One region of the Alicycliphilus soli genome, then DNA from elsewhere that is predicted to be linked to it. Evidence: predicted binding sites of a transcription regulator. Region 1 holds the regulator's gene; each other region holds the start of a gene.
What was found. The regulator LexA, encoded in region 1, represses DNA repair genes until DNA is damaged. The targets are predictions, from matches to a motif close to ACTGTATNNNNATACAGT.
Positions count from the first base shown of each region.

Region 2: the regulator LexA is predicted to act here: its motif matches at 2,330-2,347, upstream of recA (recombinase RecA).
Region 3: the regulator LexA is predicted to act here: its motif matches at 3,353-3,370, upstream of ABUE11_RS12480 (PA0069 family radical SAM protein).

Region 1 covers NZ_CP160388.1:1,567,899-1,573,196, reverse strand. The annotation lists gene lpxK (tetraacyldisaccharide 4'-kinase) at 1-446, shown strand, start outside; gene ABUE11_RS07440 (Trm112 family protein) at 456-638, shown strand; gene kdsB (3-deoxy-manno-octulosonate cytidylyltransferase) at 647-1,432, shown strand; gene adk (adenylate kinase) at 1,555-2,211, shown strand; gene ABUE11_RS07425 (asparaginase) at 2,262-3,224, opposite strand; gene lexA (transcriptional repressor LexA) at 3,301-3,975, shown strand; gene ABUE11_RS07415 (hypothetical protein) at 4,111-4,458, shown strand; gene ABUE11_RS07410 (pyridoxamine 5'-phosphate oxidase family protein) at 4,522-5,019, shown strand; gene hrpA (ATP-dependent RNA helicase HrpA) at 5,023-5,298, opposite strand, start outside.
Region 2 covers NZ_CP160388.1:3,659,250-3,664,547, forward strand. The annotation lists gene ABUE11_RS17200 (DUF1631 family protein) at 1-409, shown strand, start outside; gene recX (recombination regulator RecX) at 465-923, opposite strand; gene recA (recombinase RecA) at 1,200-2,288, opposite strand; gene ABUE11_RS17215 (helix-turn-helix domain-containing protein) at 2,430-2,912, shown strand; gene ABUE11_RS17220 (winged helix-turn-helix transcriptional regulator) at 2,913-3,386, opposite strand; gene ABUE11_RS17225 (D-amino acid dehydrogenase) at 3,513-4,823, shown strand; gene ABUE11_RS17230 (response regulator transcription factor) at 4,951-5,298, shown strand, end outside.
Region 3 covers NZ_CP160388.1:2,620,059-2,625,356, reverse strand. The annotation lists gene mdeB (alpha-ketoglutarate dehydrogenase) at 1-1,335, shown strand, start outside; gene ABUE11_RS12490 (acyltransferase family protein) at 1,474-2,622, shown strand; gene rnk (nucleoside diphosphate kinase regulator) at 2,695-3,108, opposite strand; gene ABUE11_RS12480 (PA0069 family radical SAM protein) at 3,377-4,513, shown strand; gene fghA (S-formylglutathione hydrolase) at 4,510-5,298, opposite strand, start outside.

The sequences.
Region 1 (5,298 bases):
TGCGCGAGCCCTGGCCGCGCGCCGTCGATCTGGTGCTGCACGCCGGCCGCGCGCCCGGCGGGCCGGCGCCGCAGTTTGCCCTGGAGCGCACGCTGGCCGACCATGCAGTCGACGCATCGGGCCGGCAGGTGCCGCTCGATGCGCTGCGCGGCGCGCGCCTGCACGCCCTGGCCGCCATCGCCCGCCCGCAGGACTTCTTTGCCATGCTGCGCGCCCAGGGGCTGACGCTGGCGCACACCGAGGCCCTGCCAGATCACTGTGATTTTTCTAGCTGGTTGCGCTCTACAGACAAGGGCTACAGCCTGATATGTACCGAGAAGGACGCCGTGAAGCTCTGGCCCGCCCACCCCGACGCCCTGGCCGTGCCGCTGCGCCTGACCATCGCCCCGGCCTTCTTTGCGGCGCTGGACGCGCGCCTGGCCTCGCTATCATCGCCACGCCATTGAGGAACACCCATGGACCCGAAACTGCTTGAACTGCTGGTCTGCCCCGTCACCAAGGGCCCGCTGACCTACGACCGCGAACGCCAGGAGCTGATCTCGCGCAGCGCCCGCCTGGCCTACCCCGTGCGCGACGGCATCCCCGTGCTGCTCGAGAACGAGGCGCGCCCGCTGACCGACGAGGAGCTGGAGCAGTGACGGCCACCGTGCCCGTCACCGTGCCCTTCACGGTGCTGATTCCGGCGCGCCTGGCCTCCACGCGCCTGCCGAACAAGCCCCTGGCCGACATTGCCGGCCTGCCCATGGTCGTGCATGTGGCGCGCCGAGCCGCGCAAAGCGCCGCCCTGCGCTGCGTGGTGGCGGCGGACGACGCGACCATCGTCGAGGCCTGCCGCCTGCATGGCGTGGAGGCCCTGCTCACGCGCGCCGACCACGCCAGCGGCAGCGACCGCCTGGCCGAGGCCTGCGCGCTGCTCGGCCTGGCCGGCGACGACATCGTCGTCAACGTGCAGGGCGACGAGCCGCTCATAGACCCGCGCCTGATCGACGCCGTGGCCGCGATCCTGCACCAGCGCGCCGACGCCAGCATGGGCACGGCCGCGCACGCCATCGACAGCGCGGCGGACTTCGCCAACCCCAACATCGTCAAGGTGGTGCTGGACGCCCATGGCATGGCTCACTATTTCAGCCGGGCGCCGATCCCGTATGCGCGCGACCATGCCCCGGGCAGCGCCTGGTGGCAGGCCGGCCAGGGCGCGCCCGCAGGCTTTGCCCCGCTGCGCCATGTGGGCATCTACAGCTACCGCGCGGGGTTTCTGCGCCGCTTCCCGGACCTTTCGCCCGCGCCCACCGAGCAGCTGGAGGCGCTGGAGCAGCTGCGCGCGCTCTGGCATGGCCACCGCATCGCCGTGCACGTGACGGCGAGCGCCCCCGGCGCCGGCGTGGACACGCCCGAGGACCTCGAGCGCGTGCGCGCCCTGCTGGCCGGATAGCCTGCGCCGTCAGCTTGGCGCAGGAAGCGCATGCTATCCTTGCGCGCGCAAAAAAGCACCGGCCGCGCCACCACACGCCCGCCAACAGAGTGCCCACCGATTTCAAAACACCAGAGGACACCATGAGACTGATTCTGCTGGGCGCGCCAGGCGCCGGAAAGGGCACACAAGCGGCCTTCATCTGCCAGAAATACGGCATTCCGCAAATCTCCACGGGTGACATGCTGCGCGCCGCCGTCAAGGCCGGCACGCCCCTGGGCCTGCAGGCCAAGGCCGTCATGGACGCGGGCCAACTCGTGAGCGATGACCTGATCATCAACCTCGTGAAGGAGCGCATCGCCGAGCCCGACTGCGCCAAGGGCTTTCTGTTCGACGGCTTCCCGCGCACCATCCCCCAGGCCGACGCCATGAAGGCCGCGGGCGTCAAGCTCGACTATGTGCTCGAAATCGACGTGCCCTTCGACGCCATCATCGAGCGCATGAGCGGCCGCCGCTCGCACCCCGCCTCGGGCCGCACCTACCACGTCAAGTTCAACCCGCCCAAGGTCGACGGCAAGGACGACGTGACGGGCGAGCCCCTGGTGCAGCGCGATGACGACAAGGAAGAAACCGTCAAGAAGCGCCTGCAGGTCTACAGCGACCAGACCCGACCGCTGGTGGACTACTACTCCAACTGGGCCAAGAACGATCCGGCCGCCGCGCCCAAGTACCGCGCCATTCAGGGCACGGGCAGCGTGGAGGAAATCACCGAGCGCGCCCTGACGGCCTTGAGCAGCTGACCAGCCCACACACCTGCTCTACAACGCCCCGCCCTGCGGGGCGTTGTGCTTCATGCGCCGTCCATCAGCTCCAGCATCAGGCTGATGCGCGCCTTCACGGGGCTCAGTCCCTCGGCATCGCGCCAGGGCGCGCCCTCGATGGCCAGCATGCGCCCCTCGGGGCAGCGCGAGGCCGCGCGCACCGCCACGCCCGCGGCCACGGCGCGCGCCAGCGCTGCCTCGAGCGCGCGGTGCAGCGTGCCATTGCCCGTGGCCGCCACGACGATGCCACGCACGCCCTTGTCCACCAGCCAGTCCACCACACACCCATCGGCGCCGGCATGGCTATGCACAATCTCCACGCGCGGCCAGGCGGCGGTGGCCAGACCGGGCAGCAGCGCGGCATGGCGCGGCGCCGTGACGGCGGGCGCGCGCCCATGGGCCCAGCGCACCCGCCCGGCCTCCACCCAGCCCAGCGACCCCTCGTCGCCCGAGGCAAACGCATCGAGCCGCAGCGGGTGCACCTTGCTCACGGCGCGCGCGCCATGGACCACGCCGGCCGCCACCATCAGCACGCCGCACGCAGAGGGCTCGGCCGCGAGCGTCACGGCATCGAGCAGGTTCTGCGGCCCGTCGGGCACCAGGGCCGTCGCCGGGCGCATCGCGCAGGTCAGCACCACGGGCCTGGACGCGGCCAGCAGCTCGCGCAGCAACCAGGCTGTCTCCTCCAGCGTGTCCGTGCCATGGGTGATGACGATGCCGGCCACGAGCGGGTCCGCCAGGTGCTGGGCGCAGCGCCCGGCAAGCCTGGCCCAGACCGAGAAATCCATGTCCTTGCTGTCGATCTGCGCGATCTGCTCTGCCTCCAGGTTGCAGGGAGATGCCTGCGCCAGAGCGGGTACGGCGGCCAGCAACTGCTGCACGCCGATCTGCCCGGCCGTATACCCCACGTTGGCGCCGGCCACGCTGGAGGTGCCGGCAATCGTGCCTCCGGTGCCGAGCACGACAATTTTTCTTGTTGCAGCCACTTGCAGCCTTTCAAAAACTGTTCAAAAATACAGGTACTGGATTGAAATACAGTTTGCTGTTCAACCCCACCGGACTCACGCCATGCTCGACAGCCCCAAGCTCACCGCCCGCCAGCAGCAGATCCTGGACCTGATCCAGACCGCCATCGCGCAGACGGGCGCCCCGCCCACGCGCGCCGAGATCGCGGCCGAGCTCGGCTTCAAGTCCGCCAACGCTGCCGAGGAACACCTGCAGGCGCTGGCGCGCAAGGGCGTCATCGAACTCGTGAGCGGCACCTCGCGCGGCATACGTCTGTGTGGCGAGACCGTGCGCAACATCAACGCCGTGCGCGGCACCCAGTTCAGCCTGCCGATTCCGGGCCTGTCGCAGCTCACGCTGCCGCTCATAGGCCGCGTCGCCGCGGGCTCGCCGATTCTGGCGCAAGAGCATGTGGACCAGACCTACACGGTCGAAGGCAGCCTGTTCGCGCACAAGCCCGACTATCTGCTCAAGGTGCGCGGCATGTCCATGCGCGACGTGGGCATCATGGACGGCGACCTTCTGGCCGTGCAGGCCACGCGCGAGGCGCGCAGCGGCCAGATCATCGTGGCCCGCCTGGGCGACGACGTCACCGTCAAGCGCCTGCGCCGTACCGGCAGCGCCATCGAGCTGCTGCCCGAGAACCCCGACTACCCCGTGATCCGGGTGCAGCCCGGCGAGCCCTTCGAGATCGAGGGCCTGGCCGTGGGCCTGATCCGCAACACCATGCTGATGTAAGCAGCACGGCGCCGCCGCAGGTGGCGGGCGTCTGGCATGGGGCAGCTGCCCCATGTCAACCCTGCGGATAGGCGCCTCGTCCTTGGCAATCCTGCCTGTGTTCCACCTTCATGCCCTGCATGCCGGAGTCTTCACATGGGATTCGCTCTCTCCGCCCTGTCTTCACTCTGCGAGCCGCTGCGCCGCATCGCCACGTCCATGCGCGCGCGCCCCACGCACCATGGCCTGCCCGGCCTCATGCGCACCGCATACCTGGCCGACACCCAGGCCAGCAATGACCCGCGGTGCGCGGCTATCGCCGGCCCTGCGAGCCGTCGGGCCGCCACCCCTGGCCCTGCGGAGCCCGCCCGGCCGCTTGCGGGCGCGCCAGCCCGCCCGCTGCGTGTGGTGGTGAGCCGCCAGGACGGCAAGCCCTGCCGCCTGGTGATTTCCGGGCGCATGGCCGATGTCTGTGCCGAGCTCAACCGCCTGGCGCTGCATTGAGCCCAGGCCGATGAGGCGCGGCATTTCTACAATCGGCTGCACTACGCAGCCACTACCCATGCCATGCCCCACGAATCGCGCCTCGATCACTCCCTGAGGCAGTTGCTCAGCAGCCGCCGCACGGCGGCACTGGCCACGCTGCCGCCCGGCGACGACGCACGGCAGTCCGCCATGCCCATGGTGTCGTTCGTGCCGTTTGCCATCGACCCGGCCGCGGGCGCCTTCGTGATCCATGTCAGTGCGCTGGCCGCCCACACGCGCAACCTGCAGCGCCAGCCCATGGCGTCGCTGCTGATCACGGCCCCCGAGGAGCCCGGGCAACCCGTCCATGCGCTGGAGCGCGTGACCGTCTTCGGCCGCGCCACGGAGCTGGCCGCGGACGATGCCGCCGAGAGCCGCGCGGCCTATCTGGGCCGCTTCCCCGAGGCCGAGCCCATGACCGCCCTGCCCGACTTCCGCTTCGTGCGCATCACGCCGCTGGGCGCGCGCCATGTCGCGGGCTTTGGCGCGGCGCGCGACCTCTCGGCCGAGGAGCTCGCCGCCCTGCTCCTGCCCCGATAGCCGTCACGACAGCAGCTGCGCCCAGACCTTGTCCAGCCGCTTGCCACTGACCGGGTAGGGAGTGCGCAGCTCCTGGGCAAAAAAGCTCACGCGCAGCTCCTCGAGCATCCAGCGGTATTCCTGCATGCGCGCGTCCTGCTGGCCCTTGCGCTCTGCGACCAGGCGCCAGTAGCGCTGCTCCAGCGGCTGCAGCTCCTTGAACTTGGCTGCGTCGCGCGCCGGGTCGGCGCGGTATTTGTCGAGGCGCACCGTGATGGCCTTCAAGTAGCGCGCAAAGTG
Region 2 (5,298 bases), 1.8 Mb from region 1:
CGAGGATTTCATCAGCGACGACGCCCTCGGCGAGATCCCGCTGAGCGCCGACAACATCGAGCTGCTGCTGGGCATAGACGCCTCGGCCATCCATGTCATCGCCGACAACGAGGCGCCGGTGCAGGAGGAGATGGTGGCCTGGGCGCAGCAGCTGCCGCTGGGCGCCTGGTTCACGATTGACCACAACGGCGCCTCGGCGCGCGTGCAATATGTCTGGCACAGCGAGCGCAAGCAGCTGCACCTGTTTGCCGCCGCCGATGGCAGCAGCTACCTGCTGCAGCTCAGGCGCCTGGGGGTCTATCTGCAGTCCGGCCTGCTGGCGGCCCAGGAGGACGAAAGCCTCACGCTGCGCGCCACGCGCGACGCGCTCACCAAGCTCGACGCCAATCCCGAGCGTCTGTTCGAGTAGACACTACAAATTAGTGAGCTGTCAGCGCTGTGTGGACAAGCGCTGCGGCCGCTTTTCATTCATATTCATCGGCGCAGCGCAGCACCTGGCGCACCACGTCGGCGGCAAAGCCGCGCGCGGCCAGAAAGCGCATCTGGCGCGCGCGCTCCTGGGGCGTGGCGGCCGGCGCCGCAGCGCCGAAACGCTGGCGCCACACGGCCAGTGCGCGCTCGAGCTCGGTGTCCGCGAGCTGCGCCGCCGCGGCGCGCACCAGGTCCTCGTCGAGCCCCTTGCGGCGCAGTTCCTGCGCCACTCGCTGGGCGCCGAAGCGCGCCGCGCGGCGATGCACCACGGACTCGGCGACGCGCTCCTCGTTGATGAAGTTGCGCCGCTGCAGCTCGTCGAGCAGGGCCGCGAGGTCCTCGCCCTCCTGCACATGGCGCGCGAGCTTGGCCTCGAGCTCTGCGCGCGAATGCTCGCGCTGCGCGAGCAGGCGCAGCGCGCGGGCCTTGAGCGAGGGTTTGGCGAAGCCCATGGACGCTATCCGCAGCAGTGCGGCTGCAGGAGCCGTTGATCCGCGTGGCCGCCGGGCGCGGCGCCGACTGCCCCGGTCGTCCCCGCGAAGGCGGGGATCCACCACTGCGACGAGGCGACCACCTGTGGCGCGCATGGATCCCCGCCTTCGCGGGGATGACGCGGGGGGCGGGGATGGCGCGGGGGATTCTCAGCGCGAATCATCAAAAACAATAGCCTCCAGCGCTTAATGGATGAGCGCCGGAAGCCTTTTTTTGCAACGAAATCCAGACGTCGATCAGGCCTCGGCGGCCTTCTTGCCGCGGCCGGGCTTGTCCTCGGCCGCATCGCCCGCCGTGGCCACGGGCAGCAGGGCGATGCCCAGGCTCTCGCGCACCTTGTTCTCGATCTCGCGCGCCAGGTCGGGGTTCTCGCGCAGGAACTCGCGCGCGTTGTCGCGGCCCTGGCCTATCTTCTCGCCGTTGTAGGCATACCAGGCGCCGCTCTTTTCCAGGATGCGCGCGTTCACGCCCATGTCGATGATCTCGCCCTCGCGCGAGATGCCCTCGCCGAACAGGATGTCGAACTCGGCCGTCTTGAACGGCGGGCTGACCTTGTTCTTGACGACCTTGACCTTGGTCTCGTTGCCTATGGCCTCGTCACCCTTCTTGATGCTGCCCGTGCGGCGGATATCCAGGCGCACCGAGGCGTAGAACTTGAGCGCGTTGCCGCCCGTCGTGGTCTCGGGGCTGCCGAACATGACGCCGATCTTCATGCGGATCTGGTTGATGAAGATGACCGTGCAGTTGGTCTTCTTGATCGTGGCCGTGAGCTTGCGCAGCGCCTGGCTCATGAGGCGCGCCTGCAGGCCGGGCAGCTGGTCGCCCATCTCGCCCTCGATCTCGGCCTTCGGCACCAGGGCCGCGACCGAGTCCACGACGATCAGGTCCACGGCGCCCGAGCGCACCAGGGAGTCGACGATCTCCAGCGCCTGCTCGCCGGTGTCGGGCTGGCTGATGAGGATGTCGTTGAGATTCACGCCGAGCTTTTGCGCGTATTGGGTGTCGAGCGCATGCTCGGCGTCGATGAAGGCGCAGGTGCCGCCGAGCTTTTGCATCTCGGCAATGACCTGCAGCGTGAGCGTGGTCTTGCCCGAGGATTCCGGCCCGTAGATCTCGATCACGCGCCCGCGCGGCAGGCCACCCACGCCCAGGGCGATATCCAGGCCCAGCGAGCCGGTGGAGACCACCTGGATGTCCTCGATCTGCTCGCCCTCGCCCAGGCGCATGATGGTGCCCTTGCCGAACTGCTTCTCGATCTGGGCCAGCGCGGCCTGCAGGGCCTTGGCCTTTTCGCTCTGGTCGGCGGTCTTGACGGTGGTGTCCATGGAGTTGCTCCTCTTGGTGGCCATAGTGCTTTCGGTGGCAGACTGTTTTGATCAACAGTCTGTATGCGTGAACAGTAGTTTATGAGGCCGCCATTCTATCCGGAAGATATTTTTAGTCAGTTTGCCTGACAATATGCGCCCATGTTCAACCCGCTCCTCTCCCACGCCGACGATTGGCGCCAGACCCACCTGGGCCGCCTCATGGGCCATGCGCTGCGGCGCTTCGACGCGCGCGTGCTGCAGCTCATGGCGCGCGACGTGCAGGTGCCGCTGGCTCTGTCCAACCTGGCCGCGCGCGAGCAGGTGGGCGCGGCCCATATCCACATCACGCGCCATCTGTCGCTGCAGGGCGACCGCCTGACCGACCTGGCCGAGCGCGCCGGCATGACCAAGCAGGCCATGGCCAGCCTGGTGGACCAATGCGAGGCCTGGGGCCTGGTCACGCGCGAGGCCGACGCGCACGATGCGCGTGCGCGCCGCGTCTGCTTCACGCCCACGGGCCTGGCGTGGCTTGCGGCGTTCCGCGCGGCCGTGGCGCAGGCAGAAAGCGAGTTTCGCGCCGCGGTCGGCGAGGAGGTGGCCACCGTCGTGGCCCTGGGGCTCGAGGCCTATGCAAACGGCTGATCAACGCCCGCGGTCGACGGGGATGACAAGGCTCTCCTTGACCTCCTCCATCACCACATAGCTGTTGGACTGCGCGGGCACGGGCATCTGCTGCAGGATGGAACCGAGCAGGCTGCGGTATTCCGACATGCCGGCCAGGCGCGCCTTGACGAGGTAGTCGAAGCTGCCCGAGATCAAATGGCATTCGAGCACCTCGGGCATGTTCTGCAGCTCGTCGCGCACCTTCTTGAAGATCTGCTCGGACTTCTGCGCCAGCGTGATCTCCACGAACACCAGCAGGCTCTTGCCCAGCGCCGCGGGGTTCACGCGCGCGTGGTAGCCGGTGATCACGCCCTGGGCCTCCAGGCGCTTGACGCGCTGTGAGCAGGGCGAGGTGGACAGGCCCACGCGCTCGCCGAGTTCGGTCATGGTCAGGCGCCCATCCTGCTGCAACAGGGCCAGGATGCGCCGGTCTATGGCGTCGAGATCAGACATTGCTGAAAAGTAAGGGAAGGAGGGGCACAAACAGCAAACATTGCTGTAGTGCGACGATATTTCAGCAAAGTATGCGCGCGCAAATCCGTAAAGTCACGATCATTGATCGAACATCGGAGACAGACCATGAAAGTTGTAGTCCTGGGTGCCGGCGTGATCGGCGTGACCACCGCCTATTACCTCGCCCGCGCGGGTGCCGAGGTCACCGTGATCGACCGCCAGGACGGCCCGGCGCAGGACACGAGCTTTGCCAACGCCGGCCAGGTGTCGTTCGGCTACTCCACGCCCTGGGGCGCGCCCGGCATCCCGATGAAGGCCCTCAAGTGGATGTTCGAGAAGCACGCGCCGCTGTCCATCCGCCCCGACGGCAGCTTGTTCCAGCTGCGCTGGATGGCCCAGATGCTGCGCAACTGCTCGGCCGAGCGCTACGCCGTGAACAAGGAGCGCATGCTGCGCCTGGCCAACTACAGCCGCGAGTGCATACAGCAACTGCGCCGCGACACCGGCATCGCATACGAAGGGCGCCAGGCCGGCACGCTGCAGCTGTTTCGCTCGCAGAAGCAGGTGGACCAGGCCCAGCGCGACATCGCCGTGCTCGAGGAATGCGGCATCGCCTACGAGCTGCTCGACGCCCAGGGCGTGCGCCGGGCCGAGCCCGCGCTGGCGCGCGCGGATGCCACGATTGCCGGCGGCCTGCGCCTACCGCAGGACGAGACCGGCGACTGCTTCCAGTTCACCAACGCGCTGGCGCGCATGGCGCAGGCGCTGGGTGTGAAGTTCCGCTTTGGCACAGGCGTGGATGCACTGCTCTTCGACGGCCATGGCGCCGTGAACGGCGTGCAGCTGGCCACACCCGAGCGCGAGGTGGTCACGGCCGACCGCTATGTGCTGGCCATGGGCAGCTACTCGCGTGAACTGCTTTTGTCGAGCGGACTGGACATCCCCGTCTACCCGGTCAAGGGCTACTCGCTCACCATCCCCATCGAGGACGAGGCGCTGGCGCCCGTCTCCACCGTGCTCGACGAGACCTACAAGATCGCGCTCACGCGCTTTGACAAGCGCATCCGCGTGGGCGGCATGGCCGAGCTCTCTGGCTTCGACAAGACCCTGCGGCCCCAGCGCCGCGCCACGCTGGAGATGGTCACGCGCCAGCTCTTCCCCGGCGGCGACCTGGCACGTGCCGAATTCTGGACCGGCCTGCGCCCCATGACGCCCGACAGCACGCCCATCGTCGGCCGCACGCCGCACAAGAACCTGTACCTGAACACCGGCCACGGCACGCTGGGCTGGACCATGGCCTGCGGCTCGGGCCGGCTGCTGGCCGACATCCTCACCGGGCGCAAGACCGAGATCTCCACCGACGGCCTGTCCGTGGACCGCTACCTGGGCGGCGCGCCGGCCAAACCGCTGCGCCACGCCACCGGTCACGCCGCGTAGGCCGGCTTGGCACCGGGCTGCGCCCCTTGCCGCAGATCGGGGCGCACAAGGGTGCAGAACTCCTAGAATTCCGGCAGGTGCCCGCCCCCACGACAGGGACACCTGCGGAATCCAGGAGTAATACACCATGCGCATCCTCATCGCCGAAGACGACCAGGTGCTGGCCGACGGCCTGCTGCGCACCCTGCGCGCCTCGGGCGCCGTCGTCGACCATGTGGCCAGCGGCAGCGAGGCCGACACCGCCCTGCTCACGAACAACGAATTCGACCTCCTGATCCTGGACCTGGGCCTGCCCAAGCTGCATGGGCTGGAGGTCTTGAAGCGCCTGCGCGGGCGCGGATCGGCCTTGCCGGTGCTCATCCTCACGGCGGCCGACAGCATCGAGGAGCGCGTCAAGGGCCTGGACCTGGGCGCCGACGACTACATGGCCAAGCCCTTTGCGCTGTCGGAGCTCGAGGCGCGCGTGCGCGCCCTC
Region 3 (5,298 bases), 1.1 Mb from region 1:
GAGCTCATCGCGTTTCGCAACCGCTTCCACCTGCCGCTGACCGACGCGCAGGCCGTGGCCCTGGAGTTCCTCAGGCCCGCGGACGACAGCGCCGAGATGCAATACCTGCAGGCGCGGCGCCAGGCCCTGGGCGGCTATCTGCCGCGGCGCGAATCGACCTGCGAGGCCCTGGCCGTGCCGCCCTTGGCGAGCTACGCGCAGTTCGCCCTGGCGCCCCAGGCCAAGGAGATGAGCACCACCATGGCCTTTGTGCGCATGCTCGGCAGCCTGCTCAAGGACGCCACCCTGGGCCCGCGCATCGTGCCCATCGTCGCCGACGAGGCGCGCACCTTCGGCATGGCCAATCTGTTCAAGCAGGTGGGCATCTACAGCAACGTGGGCCAGCGCTACGCGCCCGAGGACATAGGCTCCATCCTCTCGTACCGCGAGGCGCGCGACGGCCAGATCCTTGAGGAGGGCATCAGCGAGGCCGGCGCCATCGCCAGCTGGACGGCCGCGGCGACGAGCTACAGCGTGCACGGCCTGGCCATGCTGCCGTTCTACATCTACTACTCGATGTTCGGCTTCCAGCGCGTGGGCGACGCCATCTGGGCCGCGGCCGACCAGCGCGCGCGCGGCTTTCTGCTGGGCGCGACCAGCGGGCGCACCACGCTGGGCGGCGAGGGCCTGCAGCACCAGGACGGCAGCAGCCACCTGATGGCCGCCGCGATTCCCAACTGCAAGGCGTACGACCCGGCCTTTGCGGGTGAGATGGCCGTCATCGTCGATGCCGGCATGCGCGAGATGCTCACCGAGCAGCGCGATGTCTTCTACTACATCACGCTCATGAACGAGAACTACGCCCAGGCCGACCTGCCCGAGGCCGCGCATGAGGGCGTGCTGCGTGGATGCTATTTGTTCAATAGCTCCCCGCGCTTGATAGACGGGCGTGAGAGCCAGATTTCATCTGAAAGGCACGTCACCCTGCTGGGCTCGGGCGCCATCCTGACCGAGGTGCTCAAGGCCGCAGAGCGGCTGGCCGCGGACGGCATCACGGCCCATGTGGTCAGCGTGACGAGCTGGAGCGAGCTCGCGCGCGATGGCCAGGCCTGCGAGGACAGCGGCGCCACGCCCTGGCTGGCCCAGGTGCTCGCGGCCACGCAGGGCCCCATCGTCGCCGCCACCGACTATGTGCGCGCCGTGCCCGAGTCCGTGCGCGCCTACATCCCCGAGGGCCGGCGCTTGCGCACGCTGGGCACCGACGGCTTTGGCCGCAGTGACACGCGCGCCGCGCTGCGCAGCTTCTTCCGCGTGGACGCGGCGCACATTGCCGAGGCGGCGCAGCGGGCCTTGTGACACTGAACGGGGGCAGAGAATTGCTGGCGCTGGCCGTGGCGCTATGTTTTTTGCTGCCCGTGTGAACCATTGGGGTGGGTCGTGCGTTGAAGGAGTCTGGGTTTTCCCCGGATTCAGTGTTTCGCCCCATCCCCTCCCATGTCCCAACCACAGCGCAGCGCCGTCATCGACAGCGCCAAGGGCCTGGCCTGCATGGCCATCGTTTGGCACCACCTCGCGTTCTATGGGCCCATGTCCGACCTCGTGCGCCAGGACATGCCGGCCCTCATCGACTGGCTCTACGAATACGCACGCATGGCCGTGCAGGTGTTTCTCGTGCTCGGCGGCTTTCTGGCCGCGGCCAGCCTGGCGCCGCGCGGGCATGCGCGCTTCGATGCGCCCTGGATGCGTGTGCTGCGCCGCTATGTGCGCCTGGTCGTGCCCTATGCCGTGGCGCTGGCGCTGGCCATCGTCGTGCAGGCGGCGGTGCGGCCGTGGTTCCACCATGACTCCGTGTCCGCCGAACCCGGACTGTGGCAGCTGCTGGCCCATGCACTGCTGCTGCACGGCGTGATGGGCGAGGAGTCGCTCTCCGCGGGCGTCTGGTATGTGGCCATCGACTTTCAGCTGTTCGCGCTCACGGCGCTGGCGCTCGCGGCGGTCTCCTGGGCCGCGACGGCGCTGCGCGCGCGCTTGGGGCGCCAGATGCTCGCGCGCTGCTGGCCCTGGGCCATGACGGGGGCGCAGCTCATCGTGGCGCTGGGCGTGGCAGCGTCGCTGCTGTACTTCAACCGCGACGCGCGCTGGGACATCTGGGCCGCGTATTTCTTCGGTGCCTACGGCCTGGGCATGCTGGCCTTCTGGGCCGTGCGCTCGCCGCAGGCGCCGGGCGCCTGGGGCTGGACCCTGCTGATCGTGGCGCTGGTGGGGGTGGCGCTGGCCGCGCAGTGGCGCGACCGCATTGCGCTCGCCGGCGTCACGGCGCTGGCCCTGGTGCTGGTCATGCGCCGGCCGGGCACGGCGCGCTGGCAGGGCTGGGCGCCGCTGAACCGGCTCGGGCAGATGTCGTACTCGGTCTTTCTCGTGCACTTCGCAGTCTGCGTGATGGTGAACGCCGTGGTGCATTTCCTCTGGCCGGACTCCGTGCTCGCGGCCGAGATCGGCATGCCGCTGGCCTTCGGTCTGTCGCTGGCCGCGGGCCATGTGCTCTACGAACGCGTGGAGCGCCACGCGCCCGACTGGCAATCGGCGCTCGGTTGGCAGGCCGGCATGGTGGGCGCGGGGCTGCTCACGGCGGCCGTTCTCTGAAGCTGTTCGTGATGGCGCGGGCACAAAAAAGGCAGCCCGCGGGCTGCCTGGCCGTAGCGCGGGGCGCGGGTCTCAGCGATGGAGCTCGCCCGCGTTCTCGGGCTGGTAGTCGATCGCGTCCACGCGCACCGTGGTGACCTTGCCCGTGGCGCTGGGCATCTGCAGCTCGTCGCCCACGGCCAGGCCCAGCAGGGCGATGCCCACGGGGGCGAAGATGGACACCTTGCTGTCGCTGCCGTCCATCTCCTTGGGATAGACCAGGGTCAGCGTGCTGGTCTTGCCGGTCTCCAGCATGGTGAAGCGCACGGTGGAGTTCATGGTCACGACATTGGGCGGCATGTCCTTGGGGTCGAGCACGTCGGCGCGGTCGAGCTCGGCCTCCAGCACGTCGCGGCCGGGGAAGGGCGTCTGGTTCTTCTCCAGCAGGGCCTCGATGCGATCCATGTCCAGCGAGGACAGGACGATGTGGGGTTTGCTCTGCGACATGGTGGGACTCCCTGGACTCAATGGCGTGCCGCGGCCTGCGGCAGCTCTCAAACGGACAAAAGCCCGGGCAACGGGGTTGTCCGGGCCAAGGCATGAAATTCAACAAACACCTGCTTGGTGCGATGCGGCATTGTGCGCTGCAGCACTGCTTTTGCCAAGGGAAGTCATACGCCGCTGCCGTGAATTGCGCGGCGTTTGCCAGAACGCCTGAAATCACTTATGCGTGCAGGGTTTCTCGTGAAGCACTGTTTGTATTTACAGTGTTCTCATGATCGACGATGAAGCTCCTGTATTCCCGCCCGCGCGCCCCATCAAGGGTCGTGGCGCTGCCGAGCGCATGGCACACCGCTTCGCGCGCGATGCGCGCGCGCCCTTTGATGACGGCTGGGGCGGCCCGCAGGCGCAGGAGGGCGCCGAGCCTGCCGAACCCACCGCGCCGCCGCGCACCCGGGTGGTCTGGGAGGACGCGCGCAGCGCGCTGTGCCGCAACGACTCGCCCGACATCTTCTTCGAGCAGTCCGTCAACCCCTACCGCGGCTGCGAGCATGGCTGCGTGTACTGCTATGCGCGGCCCACGCACAGCTATCTGGGCCTGTCGCCGGGGCTGGACTTCGAGACGCACATCATCGCCAAGCGCAACATTGCCGCCCTGCTGCGCGAGGAGCTGGCGCGGCCCGGTCACCGGCCGTCGGTGGTCAACATCGGCTCGGCCACCGACTGCTACCAGCCCGTGGAGCGCGAGCTGCTTTTGACGCGCGGCCTGATCGAGGTGATGCAGGAGGCGCGCCACCCGTTTTCGCTCATTACCAAGAGCAGCGGCGTGGAGCGCGACCTGGACCTGCTCGCTCCGCTCGCACAGGCGCGCCTGGCCGCCGCCTATGTGACCATCACCACGCTGGACGCGCACCTTGCGCGCGTGCTCGAGCCGCGCGCCGCATCGCCCGAGCGGCGGCTGCGCACCATACGCGCGCTGGCCGACGCCGGCGTGCCCGTGGGCGTGAGCGTGGCGCCGCAGATCCCCTTCATCACCGAGGACATGGAGCAGGTGCTGGCCGCCGCGCGCGAGGCGGGCGCCCGGTCGGCCTTCTACACGGTGATCCGCCTGCCGTGGGAGCTCAACGCGCTGATGCGCCAATGGCTTGCGCTGCACTACCCGGAGCGTGCCGAGCGCGTGATCGCGCGCATCCAGGACCTGCATGGCGTGGACGCGCCCGCCCGCGCCGCGGGCAAGAGCTACGACGCCAGCCACGCCAGCCGCATGAAGGGCCAGGGCCTGTGGGCCGACCTGCTGCGCCAGCGCTTCGAGAAGACCTGCGCGCGCCTGGGGCTCAACCGCGAGCGCACGGCGCTGGACCTGACGCAGTTCCGCCCGGCGCTGGCGCGTGGGCAGGGGGTGTTGTTTTAGATCAGCCCCAACTGCTGCGCATGGTGGCGCAGGTGATCGGCCATGAAGCTCTGGATGAAGTAGTAGCCATGGTCATAGCCCGCGTGGCGGCGCAGCGTGAGCGGCTGTCCCGTGGCCGCGCAGGCGGCCTCGAAGGACTCGGGCCGCAGCTGCCCGTCGTGCAGGAATTTGTCCGCCAGCCCCTGGTCGATGAGGATGCCGCCGGGGTAGGGCGCCTGGGTTTGGCCTTGCATGAGCAGCGTGGCATCGTGAGCGGCCCAGGCCTGGCGGTTCGTTCCAAAATAGCCCGTGAAGGCCTTCTCCCCCCAAGGGCAGTCGACCGGATGGGCGATGGGGGCGAAGGCCGACAGGCTCTTGAAGCGGCCCGGGTGGCGCAGCGCCAGCGTGAGCGCGCCATGCCCGCCCATGCTGTGCCCGAAGACGCCGATGCGCGTGCCGTCGATGGGCAGGGCCTGGGTGATGAGCGGCAGCAGCTCCTGCATCAGCCAGCTCTCCATGCGCCAGTGCGTGGCCCAGGGGGCCTGGCTGGCGTCGAGGTAGAAACCCGCGCCCACACCGAAGTCCCAGGCGTCGGACTCGCCCGCCACGCCCGCGCCGCGCGGGCTGGTGTCGGGCGCGATCAGGGCCAGGCCCAGCTCGGCCGCGAGCCGCTGCGCGCCGGCCTTAGTGGGGAAGGTCTCCTCGGTGCAGGTCAGGCCCGCCAGGTAGAGCAGGGCGGGCACCTTCTCGCCCGCGAGCGCCGCGGGTGGCAGAAAGACCGAGAACGCCATCGGCAGGCCGATCTC